DNA from 4 places in the Planococcus maritimus genome. Region 2 is predicted to be linked to each of the others. Evidence: riboswitches for the same ligand, from Rfam matches in the RefSeq annotation. Region 2 holds a riboswitch; each other region holds the start of a gene.
What was found. Region 2 has a riboswitch for thiamine pyrophosphate ahead of tenA (thiaminase II). Riboswitches for the same ligand answer to the same signal wherever they lie in the genome.
Positions count from the first base shown of each region.

Region 1: another riboswitch for thiamine pyrophosphate. It lies ahead of BBI11_RS13620 (lipoate--protein ligase family protein); the one in region 2 lies ahead of tenA (thiaminase II).
Region 3: another riboswitch for thiamine pyrophosphate. It lies ahead of BBI11_RS08715 (YkoF family thiamine/hydroxymethylpyrimidine-binding protein); the one in region 2 lies ahead of tenA (thiaminase II).
Region 4: another riboswitch for thiamine pyrophosphate. It lies ahead of thiT (energy-coupled thiamine transporter ThiT); the one in region 2 lies ahead of tenA (thiaminase II).

Region 1 is NZ_CP016538.2:2,750,596-2,754,626, forward strand. It holds gene pepT (peptidase T) at 1-243, shown strand, start outside; gene lipA (lipoyl synthase) at 369-1,313, opposite strand; gene BBI11_RS13620 (lipoate--protein ligase family protein) at 1,310-2,149, opposite strand; TPP riboswitch at 2,238-2,344, opposite strand; gene BBI11_RS13625 (STAS domain-containing protein) at 2,497-3,516, opposite strand; gene BBI11_RS13630 (hypothetical protein) at 3,651-3,881, shown strand; gene BBI11_RS13635 (pyridoxamine 5'-phosphate oxidase family protein) at 3,943-4,031, shown strand, end outside.
Region 2 is NZ_CP016538.2:2,532,243-2,536,273, reverse strand. It holds gene BBI11_RS12700 (S1C family serine protease) at 1-289, shown strand, start outside; gene BBI11_RS12695 (GNAT family N-acetyltransferase) at 488-1,474, shown strand; TPP riboswitch at 1,680-1,781, shown strand; gene tenA (thiaminase II) at 1,871-2,560, shown strand; gene thiM (hydroxyethylthiazole kinase) at 2,553-3,314, shown strand; gene thiD (bifunctional hydroxymethylpyrimidine kinase/phosphomethylpyrimidine kinase) at 3,304-4,031, shown strand, end outside.
Region 3 is NZ_CP016538.2:1,732,204-1,736,234, reverse strand. It holds gene BBI11_RS08725 (ABC transporter ATP-binding protein) at 1-919, opposite strand, end outside; gene BBI11_RS08720 (ECF transporter S component) at 906-1,487, opposite strand; gene BBI11_RS08715 (YkoF family thiamine/hydroxymethylpyrimidine-binding protein) at 1,480-2,082, opposite strand; TPP riboswitch at 2,163-2,267, opposite strand; gene BBI11_RS08710 (hypothetical protein) at 2,450-2,662, shown strand; gene BBI11_RS08705 (protein adenylyltransferase SelO) at 2,716-4,031, opposite strand, start outside.
Region 4 is NZ_CP016538.2:975,084-979,114, reverse strand. It holds gene BBI11_RS04810 (tryptophan-rich sensory protein) at 1-621, shown strand, start outside; gene map (type I methionyl aminopeptidase) at 666-1,418, opposite strand; gene thiT (energy-coupled thiamine transporter ThiT) at 1,580-2,041, opposite strand; TPP riboswitch at 2,251-2,350, opposite strand; gene BBI11_RS04795 (M20 family metallopeptidase) at 2,490-3,572, shown strand; gene BBI11_RS04790 (SGNH/GDSL hydrolase family protein) at 3,840-4,031, opposite strand, start outside.

The sequences.
Region 1 (4,031 bases), 220 kb from region 2:
ATCGAGCCAGTTATAGAAATCGTCGACCAGGCAGAACAAGCGATGAAGACAGTGGCAATTTCACCTGATATCCTGCCTATTCGAGGCGGCACAGATGGGTCCCAACTATCTTATATGGGCTTGCCAACGCCGAATATCTTTACGGGCGGCGAAAACTATCATGGTAAATTCGAGTTCATCTCTGCAGAGAACATGGAAAAAGCCACTCAAGTCATTGTGGAAGTCGCAAAAACTGCAAAATAATTGGCTTTCCCCTGAGCATTTCCCAGGAAATATTCAATAAGACTCCATAAAAAAGCAGCGGCCTGTGCCGCTGCTTTTGTGTGTACAGAATGTATCTCTCTGTTCGCCTAGTGCCATCACTCTTCTCAGAACTCGATACGATCGATTTTTGCGCCTGTCGATTCGACGCCTTTCATGTATTTGATGCGTTTCTGGACAGCGGTTTCGTTCACTTGCTCATCCGCATGGTAAGACGAACGCACCATCGGGCCGGCCTCGCAATGCTTAAAGCCTTTGGCGAGTGCGATTTCTTTTAATTCCTGGAATTCGTCCGGATGGTAATAACGGACCACATCCAAATGCTTCAATGTCGGCTGCAAATACTGGCCAATCGTCATGATGTCGACTTTGTGCGCCAACAGGTCATCCATCGCCTCGATGATCTCTTCTTTCGTTTCCCCGAGTCCCACCATAATGCTCGACTTGGTCGGCACATGCGGCGCGATTTCCTTGACACGCAATAACAATTCCAGCGAACGGTCGTAGGTTGCTCTTGCACGGACACGTTTTGTCAGGCGGCGCACCGTTTCGATGTTGTGGTTAAAAATATCGGGTTCGCTGCTCATGAGCATGTGCAGGCTTTCGTAATCGCCTTTCATATCGGACGGTAAAATCTCGACTGTGGTTTCCGGCATTTTCCGGTGGATCGCGCGCACTGTTTCTGCAAAAACTGCTGCGCCTCCGTCCTTCAAGTCATCTCGGGCAACTGCTGTAACCACCACATGTTTCAAGTTCATAATTTCCGTCGATTCCGCGACGCGCTCTGGCTCGCCCCAATCGAGTTCATTCGGAAGCCCAGTTTTCACGGCGCAGAATCGGCACGCACGTGTACAAGTGTCGCCCAAAATCATGAACGTCGCGGTACGGCGTTCGCTCCAGCATTCATGGATATTCGGGCATTTCGCCTCCTCGCACACTGTGTTCAAGTTTTTCTCGCGCATCAATTTCTTTAAATCGTTATACGTTTCGTTCGTATTTAATTTTACCTTTAGCCATTCGGGTTTACGTTCACGCTGCTTTGTCTTTGTCATCGCATAAGTTCCCCTTTCTCTTCTCGTCTGTGGTTCCATTGTTCACTTGCGTATTTGGCTTCGAGCATGCGTACTTCTTCCAGCAATTCAGCAGGCGGTTCGAATTTTTCCAAGCGTATGCCAAGTCCTTTTCCAAACCCACTCTTGAAAGCATTCTGGGCTACTTCTAAACTTATTGGTTCCCCCATCAGCTCATTGATCGCAACGGCGCGTGACCGGAACGCTCGGCGCGCTTTTTCTTTCACGGCTTCGTTCGGATAGACAAATAGTTCAAACAAACGGTTCTCATCCAGCTCGAGTGGAATCGATCCGTGCTGCAAAATGATGCCTTGTTTTCTTGTCTGTGCGCTGCCGGCTGCTTTGCGCCCATCAACCGTCAATTCATGCCAAGACGGTTCTTCGAAACAGACTGCTGACGCTTGTTTCGAACGCTTTGTTTCTGCCGCAAGCTGTGCCTCGATTCCCAAATTGCGATAGCCTTCAATCAATCCGCGTGAAATGACCAAATACGCTTCTTTCACTGATTTTGGCATGGACGGATGCTGCTCTGGAATCACCACGCTATAGGTGAGTTCTTGGTCGTGAAGTACAGCTTTGCCGCCTGTCTGTCTCCTGACCAAAGGAATTCCCAATTGTGCAGCACGTTCAAGATCAATACTGCCATTCAGTTTCTGGAAGAATCCCACTGAAATTCCGGCTGGCGCCCAAGCATAAAATCTAAGGACTGGTTTCATGCCAGTCTTGCGCTGCCAATTCATCAAGGCTTCATCCATTGCCATATTGTAGGCCGGCGTGCAAACTCCCGACTCCATATAGCCCCATGTTTCATCCAAAATATCTCAACTCCTCTCAGCTTATGCATGACTCCCGAGTGCATAAAAAAACACCGCTTTCCCATGGGAAAGCGGTGTATGCAGGCAAAAGAAAGCATACGTACCACTTCCCTCCGCTGGCATGGTCCAGATCAGGTTCAAGGGGTCCAAGCATTCGCTCGTCTCAGCCAGTCAGTTCCGGCTCCCCCAGTGGTCAGCTATGTATAGTTCTCCTAGAGTTTACCATTCTCGCGAAAAAATCACAATATACAAAATAGTTTTTTCTTTATCAATTTAAGGATTTTATGGACTCGCTTTTATACAAAAAGAAACTCTCCCATTTCCGATATCCAGGAGAAGGGAGAGTTGCTTTAGATAATGGTTTTACCCTTTTGCGCCAGTGCAAAATGGATACTGTGCTGGAGCGTGCGGAAGCAGTCGTAACTTGAAAGGTCTACGCCTGCTTCTGTAATCGTCATGCTAGTATGCGGCGAAATGCCTGCTAGTATAGTCTTTGTACCAATTAAAGAAGCCGCAGAGCCCAATTTTTCAATCAGCATCGCTGTATGTTGGTTAAAGCTTTCATTCAGCCCCGTCAAATCGAGCAGCAAATAATGGGCTTTGTATTTCGGCAGGTTCTCAAGTGTTTTGACCAATAGTTCCTCAGCACGCGCTTCATCGTACCGGCCAAGAAGCGGGACGACGACAATATCTTCTAGTACCGGGATGAGCGGCGAGGAAATTTCACTGATCATGGCGTGAAGATCTGCTGTCTTTTCATCTACGAGCTGCTCCAGTTCACGGATTTTTTCTGATTCCTTGCGGCGTGCGAGCGTATGAATATTCTTTTCAATCGTTTCGTCCGATGGAAAATAACGAATTAAGCATTCGTCGTGCCCTTCGATTTGCGAATGGACGACATCGTACCATATACTGCGCCCTAAAAGAGAGCTAAAGATGCCGGCATAATGAGCCGGCAAAAAACTGCCACCGGTCTTTTTGCCTTGTGCGAGATTAATTTGGTATTCCCAGCTGTCTTTCAACATTACTTCCAATGTTCCTGCCGATTCATCCAAATTGTGAATAGATGCTACTCCCCAGCCAGCTGATGCATATGTATTAGTAATGAGTTCAGATGCTTTCATTGCAGATATGCCACCCATGTTATGGAAATAGGCTCCCACTACTTGGCCTTGGCGAAATCCTGTTGACTCTAAAACGACAGCAGCCGCATCTTCACCCGAAATTTCTTCGATAGAATCGAAAAACATTTTCATTGCTGTCGATGTCCAAAACAGCACGGAATTCTGTCCTTCAAACAGAAAACGCCCTCGCGAAAGGTCCCATTCAAAATCCAGCCCGCCCACATTTATCTTCGGTTGTTGCGTCATTGTATAGCCAGCCTCCTTATTTTGAACTATTAAATTATCATACGCCAGCCGACGATCTCCAGCAAGTTCTAATGTTTTAAAGCATGCCGATTAAGGAATAGAAGGAGAAGAACGCTAAAGGAGAGGTGCTAACGATGGCAGAAGAAAAACGTTTCAACGAAAAGGAACGCAAATCAAGCGACGGGGCTCCAATGGATAATCCTGAGCAAATCAAGACGGACAAAGAAACCATGACCGAAATGCATGAAGAAGAAATGAACGTGGACTCCATTCCTTTAGAAGACTTGAAACAGGATATGGAAAACGAAAAAAATCCGCGCGACACTAAAGATGATTCAGCCAGCGAGGAAAAACATCCAGAATGATCTACCCTCACGGCTTTTAAAGACAGTATTTTAAAAGACTTACCTTAAAGGAGAGATAGAAATGGCACAAGAAGAACTAAAACAGCAAGCATTAAAAATCATGGAAGACAGCATGATTGGGACCTTGGCGACCATCAAAGAAAATAAGCC
Region 2 (4,031 bases):
AGAAGAGCTCAATTACTACTCCACGTATTTGGTGCCGGGAAGCCAGGCGGTTGAAGCGGTCGACAGCGTCGTCAAAGACTATTCTTCAGATGGCCGGGTGTTTGATTCGGTCGTGCCGGAAGTCAGTGCCGTCGAAATAGATGGCGACCGTGCCTATGTCGAAGCCGGGGCCGTATTCAATTACCATGAAGCGGACGGCGAGACAGGCACAATCGACCATCAACGGCGTTACACCGTGATAATCGATGAGTACGGGGATTACCAAATTGAATATGTAGAAGAAATGTAAGAGCCTCCGATTGTGGGGGCTCTTTTTTTACAGGGCGTGAAAAGTTTACTGCTAGGCTGCTTACTTAACCTCACTTTAACCGGAAGCCATTAAAGTTAGAACGTGAATACAACTTTGAACGTTTGCAACCAAAAAGATGAGGTGAGAACAGTGAGGGATATTTATTTCAGCAAAGCATACGGGAAGCTTTATGAAAAGATGGAAAACGGAAAATGTGTGTCGTTCACTCTCTTTCACAAACTAGGATCAGTCCATTATTTATTTATCAAAAGGGTAATTCCTATCGATTTATCGGGCAGTGGACCGTACTATGATTTGATCACCCCCTACGGATATGGAGGACCAATCGTTGAAGCTGAAGACGCAAGCGATAAGAAAGAATTATGCCAACTGTTTTTTCGTGAGTTTCGCAAATATTGCCAAACGGAAAACATCGTCAGTGAATTTATTCGCTTTCATCCCATATTGAAAAACGCCTCAGATTTTGAGGAATGGTACGCTATCGATTTTATGCGCAACACCATTCAGACGAGATTGCATGACACAGAAGATCCACTGATGACTGAATACACGCCATCGATCCGTCGATACATCCGCAAAGCATTGGAGCAAGGTGTGGAGTATAAAGTGTCTATCCATCCAAGCAATCTCGACCGATTCAAAGAATTGTACTTCCAGACGATGGACCGGAATAAAGCGGATGCATTCTATTATTTTACCGACGACTATTTTGATCAATGCCTCCGCTTACTGGGGCCGCAGTTGCTAGTTGTTGAAGTGATGTGGGAAGGGAATGTCATCGCTATGAGCTTAAATTTTATTAGCAACGGCGCAATCCATGTCCACTTAACCGGAAGTCTGGAACAATACCATCACTTGCATGCGCCAATCATCCTTCAATATGCTTTGCTCTGTTGGGGGATAGAAAATGGGGTAAAACTGATTCATCACGGAAGCGGCCGGACGAACGATCCGGATGATAAATTATATCTCTACAAGAAGAAATATGGTCGGAGCCAAGAGCTTGAATACTACACTGGCAAGAAAATATGGGATCTGGAAGTTTATAATTCGTTATGCATGAAAGTAAATGTGGAAGATGATTGTTCCTTTTTCCCAGCATACAGGAAGGGGCCAATAACCAAGGAAGAAAGTAATGCAGAAAGAGATACTGGTAATTGCTAATAAAGCCATTGATGGATCGCTTACGGGCAAGATCAACAATACCCTTTCAGCGAAGCTTCCCTTATCGAACGGATAACTCATCCAGACTCATCTTAATAAGGATATGACGCTCTAGCTTACTTAATAGGAGGGCAACACGAATTCAAAAAGTTTTGAATTCATGAGCCATCTATGGTATTCTATTGCCGACAATAAAAAAATATCGCTATTCCACTAGGGGAGCCAAGTTGGCTGAGACGGACAAGAGTCCGGACCCTTTGAACCTGATCTGGATTATACCAGCGTAGGGAAGTGGGCGAATTGTGAGCTTTTCTCCAATTTCTTCAGCTGACCTTTATCGCCGCTTCCTTACCTGGGAAGCGGTGTTTTATTTTGCCCAAAAAAGGAGAGAGCGACATGACATTTTGCAAAGAAATCCGGTTGGAATGCGCAGACCTATGGAACGCCAGTTTTGAACACCCATTCGTCAAAGGCATCGCGAAAGGCGATTTGCCGCTAGATGTTTTTAAATTTTATGTAATGCAAGACGCCTATTATTTGACCCATTTCGCGAAAGTCCAGGCAATCGGTGCCACAAAAGCGAAAGACCTCAAGACGACGCAATCCTTTGCGCACCACGCGGAACAGACCTGTGCCGCAGAACTGGCACTCCATGAATCGTTTATGGAATTGCTCGGGGTGACAGAAGAAGACTGGAAGCTATTCGAACCTTCGCCGCATGCCTATGCGTATGTTTCGCATATGTACCGTTCCGCGGAAGGCGATTTGGCGGATGTGCTCGCGGCCTTGCTGCCATGCTATTGGCTATATTACGAAATCGGCGAACGCTTGAAGACCGCAACGCCTGAGGAACCGATTTTCCAGAAATGGATCGGCACTTACGGTTCTGAATGGTTCGGGGAACTGGTGAATGAACAGATCGAACGCATGAACCGCTTGGCAGAAGGCTTGCCGGAAGAGCGGCGCAAGGAATTGAAGACGCGTTTCATGAGAAGCAGCTATTACGAATGGCAGTTCTGGCAGCAAGCATGGACGATGGAAACCTGGGAACTGCCCGAGAAAAAGGAGCGTGTCCATCATGCTTAGAGAGTTGCGTGCACGAAAGCCGTTGATTCATTGCATCACCAATCACGTCGTCTCGAATTTCCAAGCGAACGGCTTGCTGGCGCTCGGCGTCTCTCCAGTGATGGGCGACGAACAACAGGAAGTGGCAGAACTTACAGGGCACGCCGATGCCTTATCGCTTAATATCGGCACCATTACGGAACGTTCTTTCCAGAGCATGCTCACGGCTGGTCATGCTGCAATGAAAAAAGGCATTCCGATTGTGTTGGATCCAGTCGGTGCCGGGGCGACCGTCTATCGTTTGGAAGCCGTCAAGCGATTGTTGACTGAACTTGATGTTACGCTCCTGCGCTGCAACGCCGGTGAGCTCGCGGCGATTGCAGGAGCCGACTGGCAAGCGCGCGGCGTTGATGCCGGAGAAGGCGAAGGCGATTTGGCAGTTATCGCGAAACAAGTGGCTGATGAATACCAAACAATTGTCGCTGTCACTGGAACACGCGATCTGGTGACAGACGGAAAACGCACCGAGTATATTGCAGGCGGAGATCCGTTGATGGCATCGGTCACGGGGATGGGTTGTTTGCTTAGCGCGGTGCTTGCCGCATTTTTGACGGATAAAGAGAGTGGTCAGCTTGATGCGGTCGCTTTTGGCTTGCAACTTTATGCTAATGCAGGCAGCCGCGCGGCGAAAATTGCTTTGCACCCTGGAGCATTCCAGATGAGCTTTTTGGATGAACTCTCAAAACGGCAGGAGGCGCTTGTTCATGGAAACTAAAGCCCAAGTATTGACGATTGCCGGATCCGATTCTGGCGGCGGTGCGGGCATACAGGCAGACTTGAAAACCTTTCAAGAGCTCGGCGTATTTGGCTGTTCCGCCATCACAGCGGTGACTGCACAAAATACGCAAGGTGTCCACGGCATTTACCCAATGGATCGGCAAGCGGTCAAGCAACAGCTTGATGCAATCGGAACAGACTTTGACATTCGAGCAGTCAAGACTGGCATGTTGTTTGATGCAGGAATTATCGAAGAAACTGCACAAGGCATCAAACGCTACGGGTGGGAGCAGCTGGTCATCGATCCTGTCATGATCGCAAAAGGTGGTGCATCTTTGCTTCAGCAAGAAGCGGTCGAAGCGATCACATCACTGCTAGTGCCGCTCGCTTCTGTTATTACACCCAATATTCCGGAAGCAGAAACTTTGAGTGGAATCGATATTACCGACGAGGTGTCGCGAAGAAAAGCGGCAGAAGCAATATTATCGCTTGGTGCGTCATCAGTCATTATCAAAGGTGGGCATAGTACGGACCCTGACGTTGCGGAGGACTTTTATATGGACCAGCAAGGAATGATCATCCTGCTGCGTTCGGAACGCCTCCAGACAAAACAGACGCACGGCACGGGCTGTACATTTTCAGCAGCGCTAACAGCTGAACTCGGCAAAGGCAAACCGGTGGAAGAAGCATTATTTACAGCCAAGGAATTTATCCA
Region 3 (4,031 bases), 800 kb from region 2:
TATCAATTTTTAAGATGCCGCATAGCGCTTTCAGTAAGGTCGATTTGCCGCTTCCATTTGGCCCAGCAATGACTGTGATTTCACCAGAGCGTAGCTGGAGACCAATATTTCGAAGGATCGATTTCGAAGCATAGGAGACACAAACGTCCGATGCCTCGAACAATACTTCTTGGCGGATTGCTGATGTCCGTTCTGGCAATATCGGAGCGTCTCTTTCTGTGAACAGCTGGTCTTTTCGGATGGCGCCATTTTCCGATATGGCAATTTCCCGGTCAAAAAATGAACCCCATAATTCCAGTTTGTGTTCGACAGCGACGACCGCAATGCCACTTTTTTGCTGGAGATGATCCAACCAAGAGACAAATTCTTTAGCCGTCAACGGATCAAGGTGGGCAAGCGGTTCGTCGAGCAATAGACATTCAGGCTCCATGATCAGTGCACAGGCCGTGGCAATACGCTGTTTCATTCCGCCCGAGAAGCTTTGAATGACCCCGTGACGCAAATCCTCGAGGCCCGTCAAATGCAAGATTCGGTCGATGCGTTGTGGCATTTCTTGCCGGGGCACTTGAAGATTCTCCAAGGTAAATGCCAGTTCTTCTTCAACCGTCGGCATGCAAAATTGGCTATCAGGATCTTGAAACACCGTCGCTATTTTCCGGTTGACTTCACCAGGGGCATAGTCCTGTGCCAAACGCCCGAAGATCCGGACAGATCCCGACACCTCGCCATCGCAATTATGCGGGTATAGCCGGTTCAGTACATAAAGAAGTGTAGACTTGCCGCAACCGCTGGGCCCTGTAATAACCAGTCGCTCTGTTGGATGGATTGCGAGCGTGATATGGCGCAAGGTCGGCTCCGCCAAGTCCGGAAAGCGAAGGCTGAAACCGTCGATTTGAAAAATTGGCTCAAGCACGGGCATCACTCTTTTCCGCTTTCGCGATGGCATAGCCTCGGAGTGAGCCAGTCGCAAGCAGTGAGTCGGCGATGTATTTGCCGCCAATGCCCGCGATAATCGCCCCGCTCAACACGCGCAACGTAAACATCAAAGCGACAAAAGAAGGGTCCAAGGCGGCATAACCCGATAGGAAATAGCCATAAACGAAACTAAAAACACCAGCGCCGGCTCCTGCAAGCATTAAAATGGCTAAATGAAAATGACGATAGCGAGTAAGCGCGAATGCCGCTTCTGCACCGAGCCCTTGAATAATGCCTGACAAAATGAGCCTTGGCCCGATGGCATTGCCGAGCATCACTTCAATGGCAGCCGCCAAGGTTTCAGGCAATAAAGCGGCGCCAGGTTTTCGAATGATGTACATTGAGATGATGGAGACAATGAACCAGATGCCAAACATCCACTCATAGGCGAGCGGCCCGATAATGCCTGCCCATAAATTGCCGATATGTAAAAACAGCAAGTATACAATGCCGAAGACGACGCCAAACAAGGACATCAAGACAATTTCTTTTAGTTTCCAGCCTTTAAGCATGTGGATCACCTGTGGTGTGGGAAGGACTGTTAATGCTCATGGAGACGGTCATCACGAGGTGCGGGTATTGATCAGAACGTGCTTCTGAAAAACTCGCTTCGTAAAAAGAAAAGACCTCATGAATGTCCCCGTGGATGCCGCTCGCGTAATGCATGGAATCGTTCCAGACGCCAAATTCTTTGGCACGTTCTACTTCGCGGTAAATGACTGCCATATAGTCGGGATTGTTCATCGGATATAGAGCAAATTGAGACGACACGTATTGCTCGGTGCTGTCTTGGTTCACGGGTTCATCTGGTGCTTCTAAATACACATCACCTGCCGTATCACCTGGACATCCGGCTGAAAAAGTGCCGGACAAGGCAATGTGTTCGCCTGTCTTCGCGGCGTGGAGCGCCAATGTCTTTGCAACATTGAACACGTGCTGTTGTTTGCCGCGGATGACCGTCGAGACATCATCGGTCTGCATCCAAACGTGGGACGTGTCGGTTTCTTTTAACGCCCCTTTAATAATGCTGATAAAATGGCCGCTCATCGGATGCAAGGAAAAGCGAAATCCGACGATTGGGCTGGTGCCGCATGAATATGGTTCCATATGGAATCCCTCCTAAAAATATGCACAAAAAAGCCGCATCCGTGAAGATGCAGCCACTATTCCATATTTCAAAGTCATGTCGGAAAGTCACCGCACTTCCTCACGCAGGTCTTAACCTGATCGAGTCATAAGGGATCGGAGCAATAGCTCTCATCTCAGCAAAATATGCACCCCCAGTGCAGAAAAACGGTATGCGGTTTTTGGTGTCGGGTTTTCCCGATGGCTAAAGTGTAAGGCAAACCTTTCACCAAGTAAAGCGATTCTGAAAAATTCATCACAAACAAGAAAATCGCCATGGATGTGAATACGTGCTAAAAAATCGGGTAAACCTATAACAGATAAGCATTTGAGGAGGAATCCAATAACTATGGAATCAACAAAAAAATTTCGTGTCGTCTATCATTTCGGTGCAGGCGTCGAAGCAGTCAGCACAGTCGAAGCCGATACCCCGAAACAAGCAGTGAGCGGATTGGATGCGGACGATTTCCGTGAATTCATCGGCGACCATAACACGTATTACCAATTCAAAATGAGCGAAGTCAAAATGGTCAGCGTCACTGAAGTAACAGAAGACCAGTAAGCGAACCGAGAAAATCCCCTGCCTATTCGGCAGGGGATTTTTCCATTTCTATTCTATGTGCCGCAATAGGTTTGGTATGGCGGCGTTGAAGGGGGCGGCGGGGAAGCAAAGGACTGTTGCTCGTCTGAATGACCATAGGGATCCCGTAGAATGTCCAATAACTTCTCCATCACTTTGTAATCGCCTTGCGCCGCGGCTTCAAGAGCAGCTTCAACGCGGTGATTGCGCGGGATGACAGCTGGGTTTTTGCTCTTCATGAGTTCGAGAATTTCTTGTTTTGAACGCCCCTCTAGCTGTTGGCGGGCTGTCCAGCGATTGTGCCATTCTTTAAAAGCCGGGTCGTTTGCCAATGCTGGCTCTTCGACGGCTTCGAAGGTCAAGGCTCGGAAAGTATTGGTAAAGTCTGCTTGCTTGTGCTGCATCAATTCGAGCAAGGTGTCGATCAACTGTTCATCTTCTGGCGTTTCCGTAAACAAGCCGAGTTTTTCACGCATGCCCGTTAGGTACCATTGCTTTTGCAAGCTTACGTATTCCTCGAGCGCATCTTGCATGGAAGACAAAGCTTGTTGTTGTGGAATGTCATCCAAGAGCGGGAACAAGGATTCTGCAAAACGCGCCAAATTCCATCCTCCGATAAGCGGTTGGTTGCGGTAGCTATAGCGTCCGCCGGCATCAATCGAGCTGAACACCGCCGATTCATCATAATGGTCGAGAAAAGCGCACGGTCCGTAGTCGATCGTCTCTCCGCTGATTGCCATATTGTCTGTATTCATGACGCCGTGGACAAAACCGGCAAGCTGCCATTTCGTGATAAGAGAAGCTTGTCGCTGTGCTGTCTGGCGGAATAATTCGATATAGCGGTTTGGCCCCGTAATATCTGGGAAATGGCGTTCAATCGTGTAATCCGCTAACGCCTTCAAGTCTTCCGTCGAGCGATATTTTGCAGCAAATTGAAAAGTGCCGACACGGATATGGCTCGAGGCCACTCGTGTCAGGATGGCACCAGGTTCTGCAGAATAGCGCTGGATTTTCTCGCCTGTAGTGGCTACGGCAAGACTGCGGCTCGATGGGATGCCGAGTGCATGCATGCTTTCGCTGATAAGGTATTCTCTCAACATAGGACCGAGTGCTGCCCGGCCATCCCCGCTCCTGGAAAAAGGGGTCTTGCCGGAACCTTTTAATTGAATATCGAACAGTTCGCCAGTTGGCGTTATTTGTTCGCCTATCAACATCGCGCGGCCGTCACCAAGCATTGTGAATTGGCCGAATTGATGGCCGGCATATGCCTGGGCGAGCGGCAAGCAGCCTTCAGGAAATCGATTGCCGGCAAAAACATCAAGAGCAGAGGGGCTGTCTAGCTGCTCAGGAT
Region 4 (4,031 bases), 1.6 Mb from region 2:
CTCTTCACGCCGGCCGGTTATGCATTTTCCATCTGGTCCATTATCTACATCTTATTGGCTATTTGGATCATCGGCTTTTGGCTGCGCTTGAAAAAAGGCGTGCACCCACAAGCAAAAGTCTCACTGTTTTTCATCTTGAGCGCTGTTTTCAATATTGCCTGGCTGCTTTGCTGGCATTATGAGTTCTTTATTTGGTCGATCGCTGCGATGATTGCCTATTTAGTGTCGCTGATCGCTTTGTATTTGGAATATGGCAACGACCAACGGGGCTTTATGGAACGCTTGCCGATTTCCGTCAATCTTGGCTGGATCAGTGTGGCGACGATTGCCAATATCAGCTACGTGCTGACTGTCCATAGCTGGAGCGGCTGGGGGCTGAGTGATCAATTATGGACAGTTATTATGTTGACTGTCGCAACTGCACTTGCGCTTCACATCCGCTTTCACCATTCAGATATTCCGCTGACTTTGGTGTTTATCTGGGCGTTCGTTGCAATTGCCGTCCGCCACGGCATGGATGAGTTACTAGTCAGCACGGCCGCTTTGTTCCTGAGCGGCGTTTTGCTAACGGGCATTTTGTTGATCAAGAAAAAACCGTCAAAACCGGTTATAACGCCATAAAAAAACAACCATCGGCTGATGGTTGTTTTTTTGTATTCGATGATTTATTTTTCCAGTTTCGTCAGCAAAATCGGTTCGCCTTTAGTGACGAGTACAGTATGTTCAATCTGGGCAACCAGCGATTGATCCGGTGTGATAAAGGTCCAGCCGTCGCCAGATTCGATAATATGCTCAGCCTTTTGGGAAATAAACGGCTCGACTGCCAGCACCATGCCTTCTTTCAAAATCGTTGTTTCCCATGCATCGTAATAATTAAGGATATATTGCGGCGCTTCATGAAGCGATTTTCCGACGCCGTGGCCAGTCAGGTTCTTAATGACAAACAAGCCTTGGTCTTTCGCTTCGCGCTCCACTGCTTTGCCGATCTGATTTAATTTAGCGCCGGCTTTTACTTTCATCATAGCTCGCTCGAAGGCAGATTCTGCAGCTTGGCAAAGCTTTTCTTTCGCTTCATGCCCTTCGCCGACCACGAAGGAAATGCCCGTATCGGCAAAATATTCACCGTACGATCCGGAGACATCGATATTTACGATGTCGCCGTCATTAATGACGCGCTTTCCTGGAATGCCATGCGCCACTTCTTCGTTGACGCTGATACACGTATAACCAGGGAAGTCGTATTCCGATTTAGGAGCAGAGACGCCGCCCCATTCCTTGAATAGCTGCCCGCCCAATTCATCGAGTTCTTTTGTCGTAATGCCAGGCTTCACGGCGGCTTTCATCGTTTCTCGGATTTCTGCCACCATCTGTCCCGCTTTTTTCAAGCCTTCAATATCTTTTTCATTCGTCGCTATCATAAATACCCTTCTTTCACACTATTCTATTTGAGCATTATAACATAGAATAAGCCGCTCTCGCTTCTCACACCTTCCAAAAGCAATACCGTAAAACTTCAACCAAACACGGGAATTTGTCATGTTATCCATAAAAAAACCCGCCTATCGCTAGGCGGGTTCGATCAAGAATCTGGCTGCGTCAGACGCGGCGCTGTCAAGAATAGCAACGAACAGACAATGGCCGCGACGATTGCGACCGGTATCATGTAAGTAGCATTATAAGCCGCTGAGTAGATAAAGACATTGCCATCAGCAAACATGCCGAAAAACAGGATTCCCGTAATAACATGGATCGCATAACGGAGAAACGAACCAATCAAGACGCCAAGTGCAACCATGATGATGACATTGCCAGTCTTTTTCGCCCGTACCGCCTCTAAATAACGGCCGCGCATCAAACCGGCAAGGCCAACGACGCCATATGCCAGCAGATAATCCAAGATGACTTGCATGACCACAAAGCCGAATGATAACGGCGCTACCGAGATAAAACCCGTCACAATCTGCAATAAGCCGACAAGTAGGCCTGTGACGACGCCTGCTGCGACGCCTCTGCGGAATGCCATTAGCACAATCGGAATCATGACCAAGCTGACCGATCCCCTTGCGGCATGCGAAAGGCCACAAAATCCAAGACAAAGCCGAGAGCTGCAAAAATTGCAATTTCGACCATTAACAATACACGTTTATTTCTCATTCAAACTGCCTCCTTTTGGATTTGCACATCACCAGAAGGGCCGTTTTACAAAACCATAAAAAAACGGCGCCAGGATAGATCCTGGCGCCGCTCGGGCCGGTTTTCCATCCACATCCCTGCGCAAGTGTTACCTTACAGGTTCGAAGGGTAAGAACTTACTCGTTCACTCTCAGCCAAAGCTCCCCTTGTGGTGTATACAATTATTCCGCTATTATGTGTATTGTACACAACGCCCGCTTGGCTTGCAAGGCTGTTTCAGCTAAACGGATTAGGGTAGTTAGGAATTAGCAAACTTTGCGGAAGGTGGTGGAGGCAGCTTGAAAACTGCCGGTTCAATGATTGATTTATTAAAGGATTTGATCAAGATTGAAAGCGATACAAAAGAAGGGGCAAACGAAGCCTTGTTGTTCTGTTCAGAATGGCTTAAGGCTCACGGGGAAGATGTCGAAGTTCATGATAACGATGGCTACCTGATGCTGACCGCCGCTAAAGGGCGAGGCGATGATAAGATCATTTGGAACGGCCATGTCGACGTCGTGCCGGGGCGTAAAGAGCAATTCTCCCCGATTGAAGACGGCGACAAACTATATGGCCGTGGCTCTGCTGATATGAAGGCAGGTGTCGCAGGAATGATGCAAGCATTCGTTGAACTTGATGCGGCCGCGTTACCACGTGAAGTGCATCTACATATCGTCACCGATGAAGAAACCGGTGGGCATTACACTTCAGAGTGGCTTGTCGATCAAGGCCATTATGGTGATTTTGTCATTTGCGGCGAGCCGACCCATTTGAAGATCGGGTTGCAATCAAAAGGTATATTAAGAATGGATATGACATTCAAAGGCAAACCAGCACACGGCTCGCGTCCATGGGAAGGCATCAACGCTATTGAATCTGCGATGAAATTTCATGCTGGCATGAAAGATTTGCCATTCCGCAAAGAATCGACGGAGTATTATGAGCAAGCTTCTGTTAACTTAGCAATTATCGATGCAGGTGATCGCTATAATGTAGTACCGGACACGTGTAAGATGGCCTATGATATCCGCTTTATGCCAGGCCAGGACAAAGACGAGATTGTTCGTCAGATGGAACAGCTTGCCGAAACGCTAGCTGTCGAGATGGATTTCCAAGCAGGCGGCTCTACCCCTGCATTGACGACGAAAGGCGATCATCCGTATATCCAAACTTTGAAGAAAGCTGTCGAAACGAAGCTGTCGGAACAGCCGGTGCTGTTCGGCCAGCACGGGGCTGCCGACACCCGTCATTATGCCAAAAAAATCGGCGGTCAAGGCGCAATCGAATTTGGGCCGAGTGGAGATGACTGGCATGGCAACGCAGAATACGTCTCCATTTCTAGTGTCCATTCCTTTAAAGATATTTTGATAGCGCATGCCCTTGCCCCGGCGAATGTTTAATTAAGACAAGACCCGGGAAAACACTACTAAACCTCAATACGAATAGATGAATGGAGCGATAAATATGGCGATTGGAAGACTTGTCAGATCTGCGATTAAATACGGGCCGATTGCTTACCCGATCATCCGCAAAGTAATAAACAACCGAAAAAAGAACAACACAACTAATGAAAACGATACTCGCAGCGACTCGCGAAAAAGCCGCTGAACGATAAAAGGCCAGAGAAAATGAATCATTTTCTCTGGCCTTTTTCTATTGCTTACATGCTAAATGAGCGGCAATGCCTGACGGATCGCTAGATAATCCAGCTCCTCGCTTTCGGAAGGCTTAGCAGCAGAGTCGTCGCTAGAAGCATCCTCTGAGGCGGGTTGTTGTTGCGTCCCCTCGCCTTCATCTGCTTCCTCTTCCTGCATTTGCTGAATTTCCTCGAAACTCACAGGTGCTAGTTCAGGAAGTTC